Regions from separate parts of the Xanthomonas graminis pv. graminis genome, predicted to be linked through region 3. Evidence: riboswitches for the same ligand, from Rfam matches in the RefSeq annotation. Region 3 holds a riboswitch; each other region holds the start of a gene.
The links. A riboswitch is a leader RNA that binds a small molecule or an ion and turns the genes downstream of it on or off. The one in region 3 is predicted to bind cobalamin.
Positions count from the first base shown of each region.

Region 1: it holds a riboswitch for cobalamin, as region 3 does, so the genes downstream of both, KHF85_RS01225 (ribonucleoside-diphosphate reductase subunit alpha) here and btuB (TonB-dependent vitamin B12 receptor) in region 3, are expected to answer to the same signal.
Region 2: it holds a riboswitch for cobalamin, as region 3 does, so the genes downstream of both, metE (5-methyltetrahydropteroyltriglutamate--homocysteine S-methyltransferase) here and btuB (TonB-dependent vitamin B12 receptor) in region 3, are expected to answer to the same signal.

Region 1 is NZ_CP076255.1:293,634-297,863, reverse strand. Features, by position in the region: gene KHF85_RS01230 (ribonucleotide-diphosphate reductase subunit beta) at 1-126, opposite strand, end outside; gene KHF85_RS01225 (ribonucleoside-diphosphate reductase subunit alpha) at 252-2,669, opposite strand; cobalamin riboswitch at 2,850-3,072, opposite strand; gene KHF85_RS01220 (SIR2 family NAD-dependent protein deacylase) at 3,277-4,047, opposite strand.
Region 2 is NZ_CP076255.1:315,233-319,462, reverse strand. Features, by position in the region: gene dusA (tRNA dihydrouridine(20/20a) synthase DusA) at 117-1,136, opposite strand; cobalamin riboswitch at 1,282-1,535, shown strand; gene metE (5-methyltetrahydropteroyltriglutamate--homocysteine S-methyltransferase) at 1,749-4,040, shown strand; partial or broken gene KHF85_RS01305 (conditioned medium factor domain protein) at 4,226-4,230, shown strand, end outside.
Region 3 is NZ_CP076255.1:3,985,170-3,989,399, forward strand. Features, by position in the region: gene KHF85_RS17270 (GAF domain-containing protein) at 1-328, shown strand, start outside; gene KHF85_RS17275 (TfoX/Sxy family protein) at 336-773, shown strand; cobalamin riboswitch at 799-1,015, shown strand; gene btuB (TonB-dependent vitamin B12 receptor) at 1,126-2,997, shown strand; gene gph (phosphoglycolate phosphatase) at 3,428-4,081, opposite strand.

The DNA.
Region 1 (4,230 bases), 960 kb from region 3:
ATAGAACGACGGGTACGGGATGTCGTTCCAGTTGAGGATGCCGCTGGTGGTGCCGTTGATGATCCCGGTGGAACGGTTGGGATGCATCGGTTCGAGGATCTTGATGCGGTCGAGCGCAATAGCCATGGGTCGGATTCGGTAGTCGGTTGAACGGCGCCGGCAAGCGGCGCGGCGATGCGGGACGACGCAGCGGGCGCATGGCGTTCCCGCGGGAAGGCCATGCGCGCACCGGCGCCGCTACGGGGTGGCGATCAGCTCGAGCACCACTCGCATTCGCTGATGTCGATGTCGTTGGAGCGCACGTAGTAGGTGGTCTTCAGGCCTTCCTTCCACGCGGTCATGTGCAGATCGAGCAGGGTGCTGGCGCGGATCGTGCTGGGTACGTAGAAGTTGAAACTGATCGACTGGTCGACGTGGCGCTGGCGGCGCGCGTTCTGGCGCACGCTGGCGAACTGGTCGACCCGGTAGGCGCCCTTCTCGTAGTACGGATAGGTGTCCACGTTCAGGCCCGGGGCCACCACCGGGCGGCGGAAGTCCTTCTTCTCTTCGTAGTAGAACGCGCTGTAGATCGGGTCGATCGAGGCGGTGGAGCCGGCGATCTGCGCGGTGCTCATGTTCGGCGCCACCGCGATCATCCACGCGTTGCGCACGCCGTTGATGCTGACCTGCGCGGCCAGTTCCTGCCACTCGGCGCTGTCATAGCCGCGCTTGCTGAAGTACTCGCCGTTCTGCCAGTCGCTGCCCTTGAACACCTTGTACGCGCCCTTCTCCTTGGCCAGCGCCAGGCTCGCCTGGATGGTCAGGTAGTTGATGCGCTCGTACAGCTCGTCGCAATAGTCCTCGGCCTGCCGGGAATTCCACTCGATGCCCTTCTGCGCCAGCAGGTGGTGCCAGCCGAAGGTGCCCAGGCCGATCGCGCGGTACTTCTGGTTGGTGATGGTGGCCTGCGGCACCGGCAGATCATTGAGATCGATGACGTTGTCGAGCATGCGCACCTGCACCCGGATCAGCCGTTCCAGCACGTCGGGCGACAGCAGGTCCGGCTGCGCGGTGACCGCGCGGCCCAGGTTCACCGAGGACAGGTTGCACACCACGAAGTCGCCGGCCTGCTTGGTGGTCACGATCTGGTCGCCGCTGATCATCTCCTGGATGACCCGGGTCGGGCTCATGTTCTGCAGGATCTCGGTGCACAGGTTGCTGGAATAGACCATGCCCTGGTGCTTGTTCGGGTTCATGCGATTGACTTCGTCGCGATAGAACATGAACGGGTTGCCGGTCTCCAGCTGGCTGACCATGATCCGCTTGAGCATGTCGATGGCCTTGACCACCTTGCGGCCGATACGCTCGTCGGCGACCACTTCCTCGTACCTGGCGCGGAACGTGCCTTCGCCGCGCTTCTCGTCGAAGAAGTCCTGCAGGTACCAGCCCTTGACCTCCTTCACCTCGTGCGGGTCGAACAGGTACCACTCGCCGCGGCGCTCCACCGCTTCCATGAAGATGTCCGGCACGCACACCGCGGTGAATACGTCGTGCGCGCGCAGGCGCTGGTCGCCGTTGTTCAGGCGCAGGTCCAGGAACGCCTCGATGTCGCGGTGCCAGATGTCCAGGTACACGGCGATGGCACCCTTGCGCTGGCCGAGCTGGTCCACCGACACCGCGGTGTTGTTGAGCTGCTTGATCCACGGCACCACGCCGCCGCTGGAATTCTTGACCCCGCGGATCGCCGAGCCGGACGAGCGCACGTAGCCCAGGTAGGCGCCGACGCCGCCGCCGTGCTTGGACACGCGCGCCACGTCGGTATTGGAGTCGTAGATGCCCTGCAGGCTGTCGTCGACGGTGTCGATGAAGCAGCTCGACAGCTGCCCGCCGATCTTGCCGGCATTGGCCAGGGTCGGCGTGGCCACGGTCATGTACAGGTTGGACAGCGCCCAGTAGGCCTCGCCGACCAGCTGCATGCGGCGTTCGCGAGGCTTTTCGTCCTGCATCAGGTACAGCGCGATGGTCAGCCAGCGCTCCTGCGGCAGCTCGTAGACCTTGCGCGAGTTGTCGGTGGCCAGGTAGCGCGTAGCCAGCAGGTACAGGCCGTTGTAGGCGAACAGCTTGTCGCGCTCCGGGTCGATCATCTTGCCGGCTTCGGCGAGTTCGTCCTTGGAGTAGTTCTTGAGGATGTCGATCGAATACACGCCGCGGTCGGCCAGGCTTTCCTGCAGGCCGACGTAGGAGCCGTACTTCTCGCCGGCATCGTAGAAGCGGTTCTTGCTGGCGCGCTTGTACAGGCGGTGCAGGTACAGGCGCGCGGCGAAGTACTCCCACTCCGGCGTGGCGATGTCCACGCGCGACTCGGCCTCGCGGATCAGGTAGTCGACCATCTCGTCGGCCGACAGGCTTTCCTTCTTCTCGACGAAGGCGAACGCCTTGCGCTCGTAGTCGACCACGTCCAGCTGCGGGAACTCGGCATGGATCCGGTCCAGGGTGCGCTGCAGGCGCGAGCGGTCGAAGGCCATGCGGCGGTTGCCGCCGTCCTTGACGATCCAGGTCACGGCGCGCTGGTCGTTGCTCGGCTCGCTGGCGGCCGCATCGGGCTGCGCGGCAGCGGCGGCGGCAGGCGTGGGGTCGACATCGGCGGTGTCGAGGGGGGCTGCGGCCGGCAGGCTGTGGGTCTGGCTCATGAAGGTCTCCAAGCGTGGTGCACCTGGCTGCCTGACCCTCGCAGGCAACGGTCCGACCGGATCAGCAGGTGAAGACGCGGTGTCGCAGAGACCGCAACGGCGCAGGCGCGAGGCCTGCGGGCGGTCAACGCTTCACCGACCCTCTCCCCCCGGAGATGTAACGGTCGGCGCCGCGCTGTGTGCATCGCGCGGCTGTCGGCAGGTCTTCGGGCTTATGGGCGACGGCCGATGGCCGGTGTCCTAGCCCATCGCTTCCCAAGGCAGGGCGCCTCAGTGCGGGTGACGGGTTCGTTCCCAATTACCGCTGCGGGGCAGCGCCGGCCTAAGCGCTCGCGCGCCGCACCGGCTTCCCTTTTGATCCCGCAGCCTGGTGGCCGCTGGAACCGACCACCACAAGATAGTGTGGTCCCCGGGCGTCGTCAACGCTAAATGTAGTCATAAAACTGAAAACCCAAGCGGGGCAAGAGTTTGCCGCTGCGGGCGGCAAACCTCTGCGGCCGGGCGCCGGATCGCGCCTGGTGCGGGCCGTATCGCATACGCTGCAAGGGCCGCCGCGGCGGCGCTGGCGGTCTGTCGCGATTGCCGCGGCACGGCGCTTGCGCCGGCCTCAGCCCGCCGGCCAGCGCTGCAGCAACAGCGGCAGTGCCGCCGCGGCGCTATCGCGCCAGTGCAGGTCGGCGCGCGAAGACAGGCCGCTGGGGTCGGGATTGATTTCGACCACGTAGGCGCCGCGCTCCTTGGCACGCAACGGCAGCCCGGCCGCCGGATGGACCAGGCCGGAGCTGCCGATCACCAGCACCAGGTCGGCGGCATCGGCGGCGCGATCGGCGCGCGCCCAGTCGGCGGCCGGCAACGCCTCGCCGAACCAGACCACGCCCGGGCGCACGGCGCCGCCGCAGGCCGCGCACGCCGGCGGCGCCAGGCGCTGGGTCGGTGCCTGCAGGTCGATCGGCGGCAGCAGTCCGTGCCAGGCCTGGCCGCAATCGCCGCAACGCAACGCCGATAGCCGCCCGTGCAGGTGTGCGGCGACTTCGCTGCCGGCGCGCTGGTGCAGGTCGTCCACGTTCTGGGTCACCAGCGTGGTGCGCTTCAGTCCGGCCAGGCGCACCAACGCGTGGTGCCCGGCATGCGGCTGGGCCTGCGCGACGATGGCCATGCGCCAGCGGTACCAACCCCACACCAGCGCCGGGTTCGTCCGCCAGGCGTCCTCGGTGGCCAGCTGCTGCGGATCGAAGCGCGCCCACAGGCTGTCGTCCTGACCACGGAAGGTCGGCACGCCGCTCTCGGCGGACATGCCGGCACCGGTGAGCACCAGCAGGCGGCGCGCGCCCTGGATGAAAGCGGCGACGGTCTCGGCGGTGTAGGCGGAACTGAGCATGGCGCGCACAAAAGTGATGAGATCTGCACTATTACATTGACCCAGTTCCACCTCAATCTGCGCCACAGCAATGCCGCCGCGGCTGTCGGTACGGCAAAGGGTTCGGTACGAGGGCGATGCGATCGCTGTCGCCATGACAGGCGGCCCGCCACCGTCGGCGCTGTTGTCAGCGTCATCGCGTGA
Region 2 (4,230 bases), 980 kb from region 3:
CTGAACAAAGTAACTGAACGGGCGTCCGAAAGGGAAGCACGGCATTCGTCTGGACAGCTTGCGTTGTGCAGCGGCGCACGCCTGGCGTGCGCGCACCGCCACGCGTGCCCATCTCGCTACGCCGCGACGCGGGGCGTCCCCTCGGTCACAAGCAACGCCTGTTCCAACAGCGCCCAGTCCGCGCCCGGCCGGTGTGCGCCCTCGCTGAGCACCTGGCGGAACGCGCGGCCGCCCGGCTGGCCGTGGAACAGGCCGAGCAGGTGGCGGGCGATGTGCTTGAGGGCGACGCCGTCGGCCAGGCGCGCCTCGACATAGGGCCGCAGCGCGCGCAGCAGCTCGGCGCGCGGCCGCGGCGTGGCGCCGGTTAGGGCCGCGTCCAGCCGGTGCAGCACATAGGGATCGTGATAGGCGGCGCGGCCCAGCATCACGCCATCCACCGCGTCCAGCTGCGCGCGTGCTGTATCCACGTCGGCCAGCCCGCCGTTGAGAACGATCTGCAACTGCGGCCGCTCGCGCTTGAGCCGGTAGGCCCAGTCGTAGCGCAGCGGCGGCACCTCGCGGTTCTCCTTCGGCGACAGGCCCTGCAGCCACGCGTTGCGCGCATGCACCACGAACAGTCCGCAGCCGGCCGCGGCGACCTGATCGACGAAAGCGAGGAAGACCTCGTAGTCGTCGTCCTGGTCAACGCCCAGCCGGCACTTCACCGTGACCGGGATGTCCACCGCCTGCGCCATCACCGCCACGCAGTCGGCGACCAGCGCCGGCTCGCGCATCAGGCAGGCGCCGAAGCGCCCGGCCTGGACCCGGTCGGACGGGCAGCCGCAATTGAGATTGATCTCGTCGTAGCCCCACGCCTGGCCGATCCGCGCCGCCTGCGCCAGCAGCGCCGGATCGCTGCCGCCGAGCTGCAGCGCCAGCGGATGCTCGACCGCATCGAAGCCCAGCAAGCGCGCGCGATCGCCCAGCACCACCGCATTGGCGTGCACCATCTCGGTATACAGCCGCGCAGACGGCGCCAGCAGCCGGTGGAACACGCGGCAATGGCGGTCGGTCCAGTCCATCATCGGCGCGACGGACAGGCGCAGGGAGGCGGCATAGCGCGCATGCAGGTTGGAAGGCGGGAGCGGAAGCGTCATCGGGCGCGGCGGTGCTGCGCTGTCGCCTGCTGGCGGAAGCGTCAGATCATTAGGCTTTGGGATCAATAGCTTACACGTTCGTCCTGAATGCTGCCGGTGAACGTCCGCGAATTCACTTGGCGCTTGACCCGCCGCCGCATCCAGCCTATCGTGCGCTCGCCGAAGGTATCCATCGCTTCATTCGGATGAAGGGATGGATTTAAACGGGAATCCGGTGAAGGCCGGCGCCGCAAGCGCCTGCCCATTCCGGAGCTGCCCCGCAGCGGTGAATGGAAACGACCTCCGTCAATGGCACTGGGCCGGCGCATGCCGGCCTGGGAAGCGGCGGACAGTAGGCGCGCAGCCGGCACGGTGCGCTCGTCCATCAGCCCGAATACCGGCCCCGGCCGGAGGACCTGTGCGTCCTCCGATTCGACCTGGCACCTCCGCGGGGAGGCGGCCGGAAGCCGTGCCGTGGCCTTGCGCCGCGCCGCGCTCTTCCGCCTGCCCGCGTGGCGCCGGTTCGCCCGCGGGGGCGAAGGTCGCTGGCGTGGCGGGCGTCCCGTGCGAACGGGCGGACGGCGCGCGGTTCCTTCGTTCCTCAATGCCTATGACCGCAATGAGGAAACGCAAATGACGATCGTGACCAACCTGGGCTTCCCGCGCATCGGTGCGCGGCGCGAGCTCAAACGTGCGCTGGAAAGCTACTGGCGCCGCGAAACCGATGAGGCAAGCCTGCACGACACGGCGCGGCAGCTGCGCCAGCGGCACTGGCAACTGCAGGTCGAGGCCGGGGTGGAGCTGCCGCCCAGCAACGACTTCAGTCTGTACGACGCGATGCTCGACACCGCGTTCCTGGTCGACGCGATCCCGCAGCGCTACCGCGCACTGGCCGATGCCGATCCGCTGGCCGGCTACTTCGCGATGGCGCGCGGCACGCAGGAAGGCGGACTGGACCTGCACGCGCTGGAAATGACCAAGTGGTTCGACACCAATTACCACTACCTGGTGCCGGAACTGGCGCGGCGCCAGCACTTCCGCCTGCGCGGCGACAAGCCGCTGGCCGAATTCCTGGAAGCCAAGGCGCTGGGCATCACCACGCGGCCGGTGCTGATCGGGCCGGTGACCTTCCTGCTGCTGTCCAAGACCGTGGACGGCAGCGATCGCTGGGCGCTGCTGGACAGCCTGCTGCCGGTCTACGCCGAACTGCTGCAGCAACTCGACGCGGCCGGCGCCAACTGGGTCCAGATCGACGAGCCGGCGCTGGTGCTGGACCTGGACGAGGCCGCGCGCGAGGCCTATCGCCGCGCCTATGCGTTCCTGGCCCAGGCGCCGCGGCCGAAGCTGCTGCTGACCACGTACTTCGGCGAGCTGGGCGACAACCTGGAACTGGCCGCGGCGCTGCCGGTGGACGGCCTGCACGTGGACCTGGTGCGCGGCGTGGCGCAGCTGGACGCGGTGCTGCAGGCGTTGCCGGCCGGGCGCGTGCTGTCGGCGGGGCTGGTCAACGGCCGCAACGTGTGGCGCACGCCGCTGGAGAATGCGCTGACCCTGGCGCGCTACGCGGCCGGGCATGTCGGCCGCGAGCGTCTGTGGATGGCGCCGTCGTGCTCGCTGCTGCACGTGCCGGTGGACCTGGAACAGGAAAAGGCGCTGGACCGCGAACTGCACGCCTGGCTGGCCTTCGCCAAACAGAAACTGCAGGAGTTGCGCACCCTGGCCGACGCGCTGCAGGAATTGCCGCATGCGCAGGCCGAGTTGGACCAGGCGCGCGAGGCGTTGGCCACGCGGCGTACCTCGGCGCGCGTGCATCGCCCCGAGGTCGCACGCCGGGTGGCGGCGCTGAGCGAGGACGCCGGACGCCGGCAATCGCCATATCCGCAGCGGCGCGACGCGCAACAGGCGGCGCTGCGGCTGCCGGCCTACCCGACCACCACCATCGGCTCGTTCCCGCAGACCGCGCAGGTGCGGCAGGCGCGCGCGCAACACAAGGCCGGCAAGCTCGGCGATGCCGAGTACGACGCGTTCCTGGCCGCCGAAACCGAGCGCTGCGTGCGCGCGCAGGAGCAGATCGGGCTGGACGTGCTGGTGCACGGCGAGTTCGAGCGCAACGACATGGTCGAATACTTCGGCGAGCAGCTCGACGGTTTCGCCTTCACCAAGCATGGCTGGGTGCAGAGCTACGGCTCGCGCTGCGTGAAGCCGCCGATCATCTACGGCGACGTGCAGCGGCCGGCGCCGATGACGCTGCGCTGGACCCAGTACGCGCAGTCGCTGACCGACAAGCCGATGAAGGGCATGCTGACCGGGCCGGTGACGGTGCTGCAGTGGTCGTTCGTGCGCGACGACCAGGAACGCGCGCAGACCTGCCGGCAGATCGCGCTGGCGCTGCGCGACGAGGTGCGCGACCTGGAAGCGGCCGGCATCGGCGTGATCCAGATCGACGAGCCGGCGATCCGCGAGGGCCTGCCGCTGCGCCGCGCCGACTGGCAGGCGTACCTGGACTGGGCGGTGCAATGCTTCCGCATCGCCGCGGCCGGGGTGCGCGACGCCACCCAGATCCATACCCACATGTGCTACTCGGAGTTCAACGACATCATCGAGGCGGTGGCGGCGATGGACGCGGACGTGATCTCGATCGAGACCTCGCGCTCGCGGATGGAACTGCTCGATGCGTTCGTGCGCTTCCGCTATCCCAATGCGATCGGCCCGGGCGTGTACGACATCCACTCGCCGCGCGTGCCCAGCACGCAGGAGATGGTGCAGTTGCTGGACAAGGCGCGCGCAGTGCTGGATCCGCAGCAACTGTGGGTCAATCCGGATTGCGGGTTGAAGACCCGCGGCTGGCCGGAAACGCGCAACGCGCTGGAAGCGATGGTGGCCGCGGCGCGGCAGCTGCGCGCGCAGCAGGCACAGGCGGCGTAAGTCGGCGATGAGCCGACGATGCCCGGCGTGCTGCACGCCGGGCATCGCAACAGCCGCGTGCACGGCATGTCCGTGCGCGGACATCGCCGCGCAGCGCCTGGTTCATGCGCCGACGCTGGAAACAGACTGCCCTGCTCCACTGCACTGCGCGCGGCGGCGGCGGCGATATTGCTCGGGCGGGGGACTGCAA
Region 3 (4,230 bases):
GGTCGGTTTCTACCTGTACGACGGCAAGGAACTGGTGGTCGGGCCGTTCCAGGGCCTGCCCGCGTGCGTGCGCATCCCCCTGCACAAGGGCGTGTGCGGCGCCGCCGCCAGCACCGGCCAGACCCAGCGCATCGACGACGTCGAGGCCTTTCCCGGGCATATCGCCTGCGATGCGGCCTCGCGCTCGGAGCTGGTGGTGCCGCTGCTGCGCGACGGCGCGCTGGTCGGCGTGTTCGACCTGGACAGCCCGGACCTGGCGCGCTTCGACGCCGACGACCAGCACGGCCTGGAGGCGATCGCCCAGGTCTTCGTCGACGCGCTGCGATGAGCCAGCGATGAGCACGCAGAAGCTGCGCAACATCGGTCCCAAGAGCGCGGCCTGGCTGCGCCAGGTCGGCCTGCGCACACAGGAGGACCTGGCCGCGGCCGGTGCGGTGGGCGCATTCCTCAAGGTCAAGCGTGCCGGCTTCAAGCCCAGCCTCAACCTGCTGTACTCGCTGGAAGGCGCGCTGACGGGCTGCCATTGGCAGGAACTGCCCGAGGCGCGGCGCGCGCAACTGCTCGGCGAGCTGGACACCGCGGCGGCGCAGCTGCCGGCGCAGCGCGGCCTGCCGGTGGCCGGACCGGTGGCGACCACCCATTTCGACCACGATGGCGACCGCCGCGACACGCCTTATGCGCAGGACGCGCACGACGCCTCCGGCGGCCATGCGTACGACGCCGATCAAGAACCCGACCGCGATGGCCACGCAGGCGAGCGCGACGCCGACTGATCCGTGCGCCGCAGCGGCGATCGCGTACAATCGCGCCGCTTAAGGTGACCCGCCGGCTCCGGCCTGCAGGTTGAAACGGGAAGCCGGTGCGTCTTGCGACAAGGCCGGCGCTGCCCCCGCAACGGTAAGCGATCTGCGCTGACGACTTGCGCCACTGTGCCTTGGGCATGGGAAGGCGTCGCAGCCGGGAGTCCGACTCCCAGATCGCCAGCCCGGAGACCGGCCTTGCAGTTCACTGGTTGCGATGCGGAGGGCGTCGCGGCGTGCCGCGCCGCGTCTGGCGCCGTCCGCTCGCACCTTCCGTTCACGACTCCTTTGCCGTCACAGCGCGCCCGCGCGCCGGAGTTGCCCCATGTCGTCCCGCCTGCTTTCGGTCGCGATCGCGTCCGCCCTGTCCCTGCCCTCGCTGGCGCTCGCCGCCGATGCCGCCACCGACCTGGACCAGGTCCTGGTCACCGCCACCCGCACCCAGATCGCGGTGGAGGACACCGTGGTCCCGGCGCAGGTGATCGACCGCGCCGAGATCGAGCGCAGCCAGGCCACGTCGCTGGCGCAGCTGCTGCAGGGCCGCGCCGGCATCGGCGTGTCCAACCAGGGCGGGCTCGGCAAGCTGACCACGCTGAGCCTGCGCGGCAGCGAATCGGACCACGTGCTGGTGCTGGTGGACGGCGTGCGCATCGGCTCGGCCAGCGCCGGCCTGGCCGCGTTCCAGGACCTGCCGCTGAGCCAGATCGAGCGCATCGAGATCGTGCGCGGCCCGCGCTCGAGCCTGTACGGCTCCGATGCGATCGGCGGCGTGATCCAGATCTTCACCCGCCGCGGCGGCCAGGGCCTGCAGCAGAACCTGAGCCTGGGCGCCGGCAGCCACGGCCTGCGCGAAGCCAGCGCCGGCTTCAGCAACCGCGGCGAGCGCGGCTGGCTATCGGTGCAGGGCGGCTACCAGAACACCGACGGCATCAACGCCTGCAACGGCTCGGCCACCCTGTTCGCCGGCTGCTTCGTCGACGAGCCGGACCGCGACGGCTACCGCAACACCTCGCTCAGCGCGCGCGGCGGCTATGCGCTGAGCGACACGCTGCGTATCGAAGGCCAGGCGCTGAACATCGACAGCCGCAACGAGTACGACGGCGATGCGCTGTTCGCCGGCAACGAGGCCGACAACACCCAGCAGGTGGTCGGCGGCAAGCTCGACTGGACCCCGTCCGAGCGCGTGCATCTGGCCGCGCAGCTCGGCCGCAACAGCGACCAGGCCGACAGCTACTACCACGCCGCCGGCAGCGACACGCGCAGCTTCGTCAGCACCTTCGACAGCCGCCGCGACAGCGCCTCGCTGCAGGGCGACTTCGGCCTGGCCGAAGGCCATCTGCTCAGCGCCGGCGCCGACTGGCAGCGCGAGCAAGTCACCGGCACCACCGCCTTCGACGTGGACCAGCGCGACAACACCGGCGTGTTCGCCGAGTACCAGGGCCGCTTCGGCGCGCAGCAGGTGCAGGCCAGCGTGCGCAGCGACGACAATGAACAGTTCGGCCAGCACACCACCGGCAGCCTCGGCTGGGGCCTGGCGCTGGACGGCGGCTTCAAGCTCACCGCCAGCCTCGGCACCGGCTTCAAGGCGCCGACCTTCAACGACCTGTACTACCCGTTCTCCGGCAATCCGGAACTGAAGCCGGAGAAGTCCAAGAGCGGCAACCTGGGCGTGGCGCAGTACGCCGATGCCTGGAACTGGACGTTCAACGTCTACGAAAACCGCGTCGACGACCTGATCTCCTACGACGCCGCCAGCTTCCTGCCGGTGAACGTGGACAAGGCGCGGATCCGCGGCGCCGAGCTGACCGGCTACGCCACGCTGGCCGGCTGGGAACTGTCGGCGCAGCTCAGCCACACCGATCCGCGCAACCGCAGCGACGGCGCCAACCGCGACAACTGGCTGGCGCGGCGCGCGCAGGACACCGCGCGGCTGGACGTGGACCGCGGCTTCGGCCCGGTCAAGCTCGGCGTCACCGCGTTCGGCAGCGGCCACCGCTACGACGACGCGGCCAACAGCGTGCGCCTGGCCGGCTACGGCACGCTGGACCTGCGCGTGGAATACGCGTTCGCCGCGGACTGGACGCTGCAGGCCAAGGCCAGCAACGTGTTCGATCGCGACTACCAGACCATCAATTGGTACAACCAGCCGGGCCGCGAATACGCGCTGACCCTGCGCTACGCACCGGCAGCGCGCTGAGTCCCCGCAGCGGGCTGCGCCTTGGGGTGCGACCCGCTTCACCGACATGCGTCCTGCTGGACAGCGAAAGTCGCTGCAGCCTCGGTGAAGGCAAGCACGCCTCGACTCGGGCGCTACTGTTGCAGTGACGTTGTGGGAGCGACTTCAGTCAGTCGCTCCCAGGGTTTTTCTGTGTCTGCAGCTGCATGAAGAACGCTGCGGCGATGCCAGACCGACCACGCCAACAACCGCATCCCCCGATATCGGCAGTTCGCATGCCGTGCGTCGGGGACCAAGTGCAGACGCGCGCCCCTGTAGGAGCGGCTTCAGCCGCGACCGGGCGCTACCGGCAAAGCGTCGCGGCTGAAGCCGCTCCTACAGGGGTTGATCGACTGTCAGGTCGATTGCAGTGCCCGATGCCGCATGCGTGCCGCAGGTGCAATGGCCCGCCTCACCCCAGCGCCAGCAGCTCGCGCAGGTCGTCCATCAGCAGCACCACGTCGGCCGCGGCCAGGTCCAGGTCGCGCGGATAGCCGTAGCGCACCAGTGCGGCCGGCATGCCGGCGGCATGCGCGGCCTGCAGGTCGGTGCCGGAATCGCCGACCATCAGGCAACGCGCCGGCGGCTGCGCGAACTGCTGCGCCAGGTGCAGCAGCGGCAACGGGCTGGGCTTGCGCTCGGGCAGGCTGTCGCCGCCGAGCAGCGCGGCGAACGCATCGGCCACACCCAGATGGCGCAACAACGGCAACACCAACGCCGACGGCTTGTTGGTGCACAGCGCCAGGGTCACGCCGCGCGCGCGCAACTGCGCCAGCGCCTCGGCCACGCCCGGGTACAGGCGCGGGCTGCGCAGCAGGCAGGCTTCGTAGTGGCGCATGAAGGTGGGCATCACCGCGTCGATCGGGGTGGCGTCGTGCGCATGCCGCCACGCGGCCTCGACCAGCTTGCGCACGCCCTCGCCGATCCAGCCGAGCACGGTGGCCTCCGGCACGCGCGCCAGGCCGAATTCGGCCAGGGTGCGATTGAGCGCTTCGGCGATATCGGCGCCGCTGTCCACCAGGGTGCCGTCCAGATCGAACACCACCAGCGCATACGGAAATGTCATGTCGTTCCTGGAGACGAAGAGCAGCGCCCATTGTAGGCGCCACGCTCCGTCGCGATCCCCGTAAGGCACTTTGCCGAAACGTGCGATCAGGACATCCAGGAACACGCGCACGATCGCCGGCTGCTGCCGGCGCGAAGCGGACACGCCGC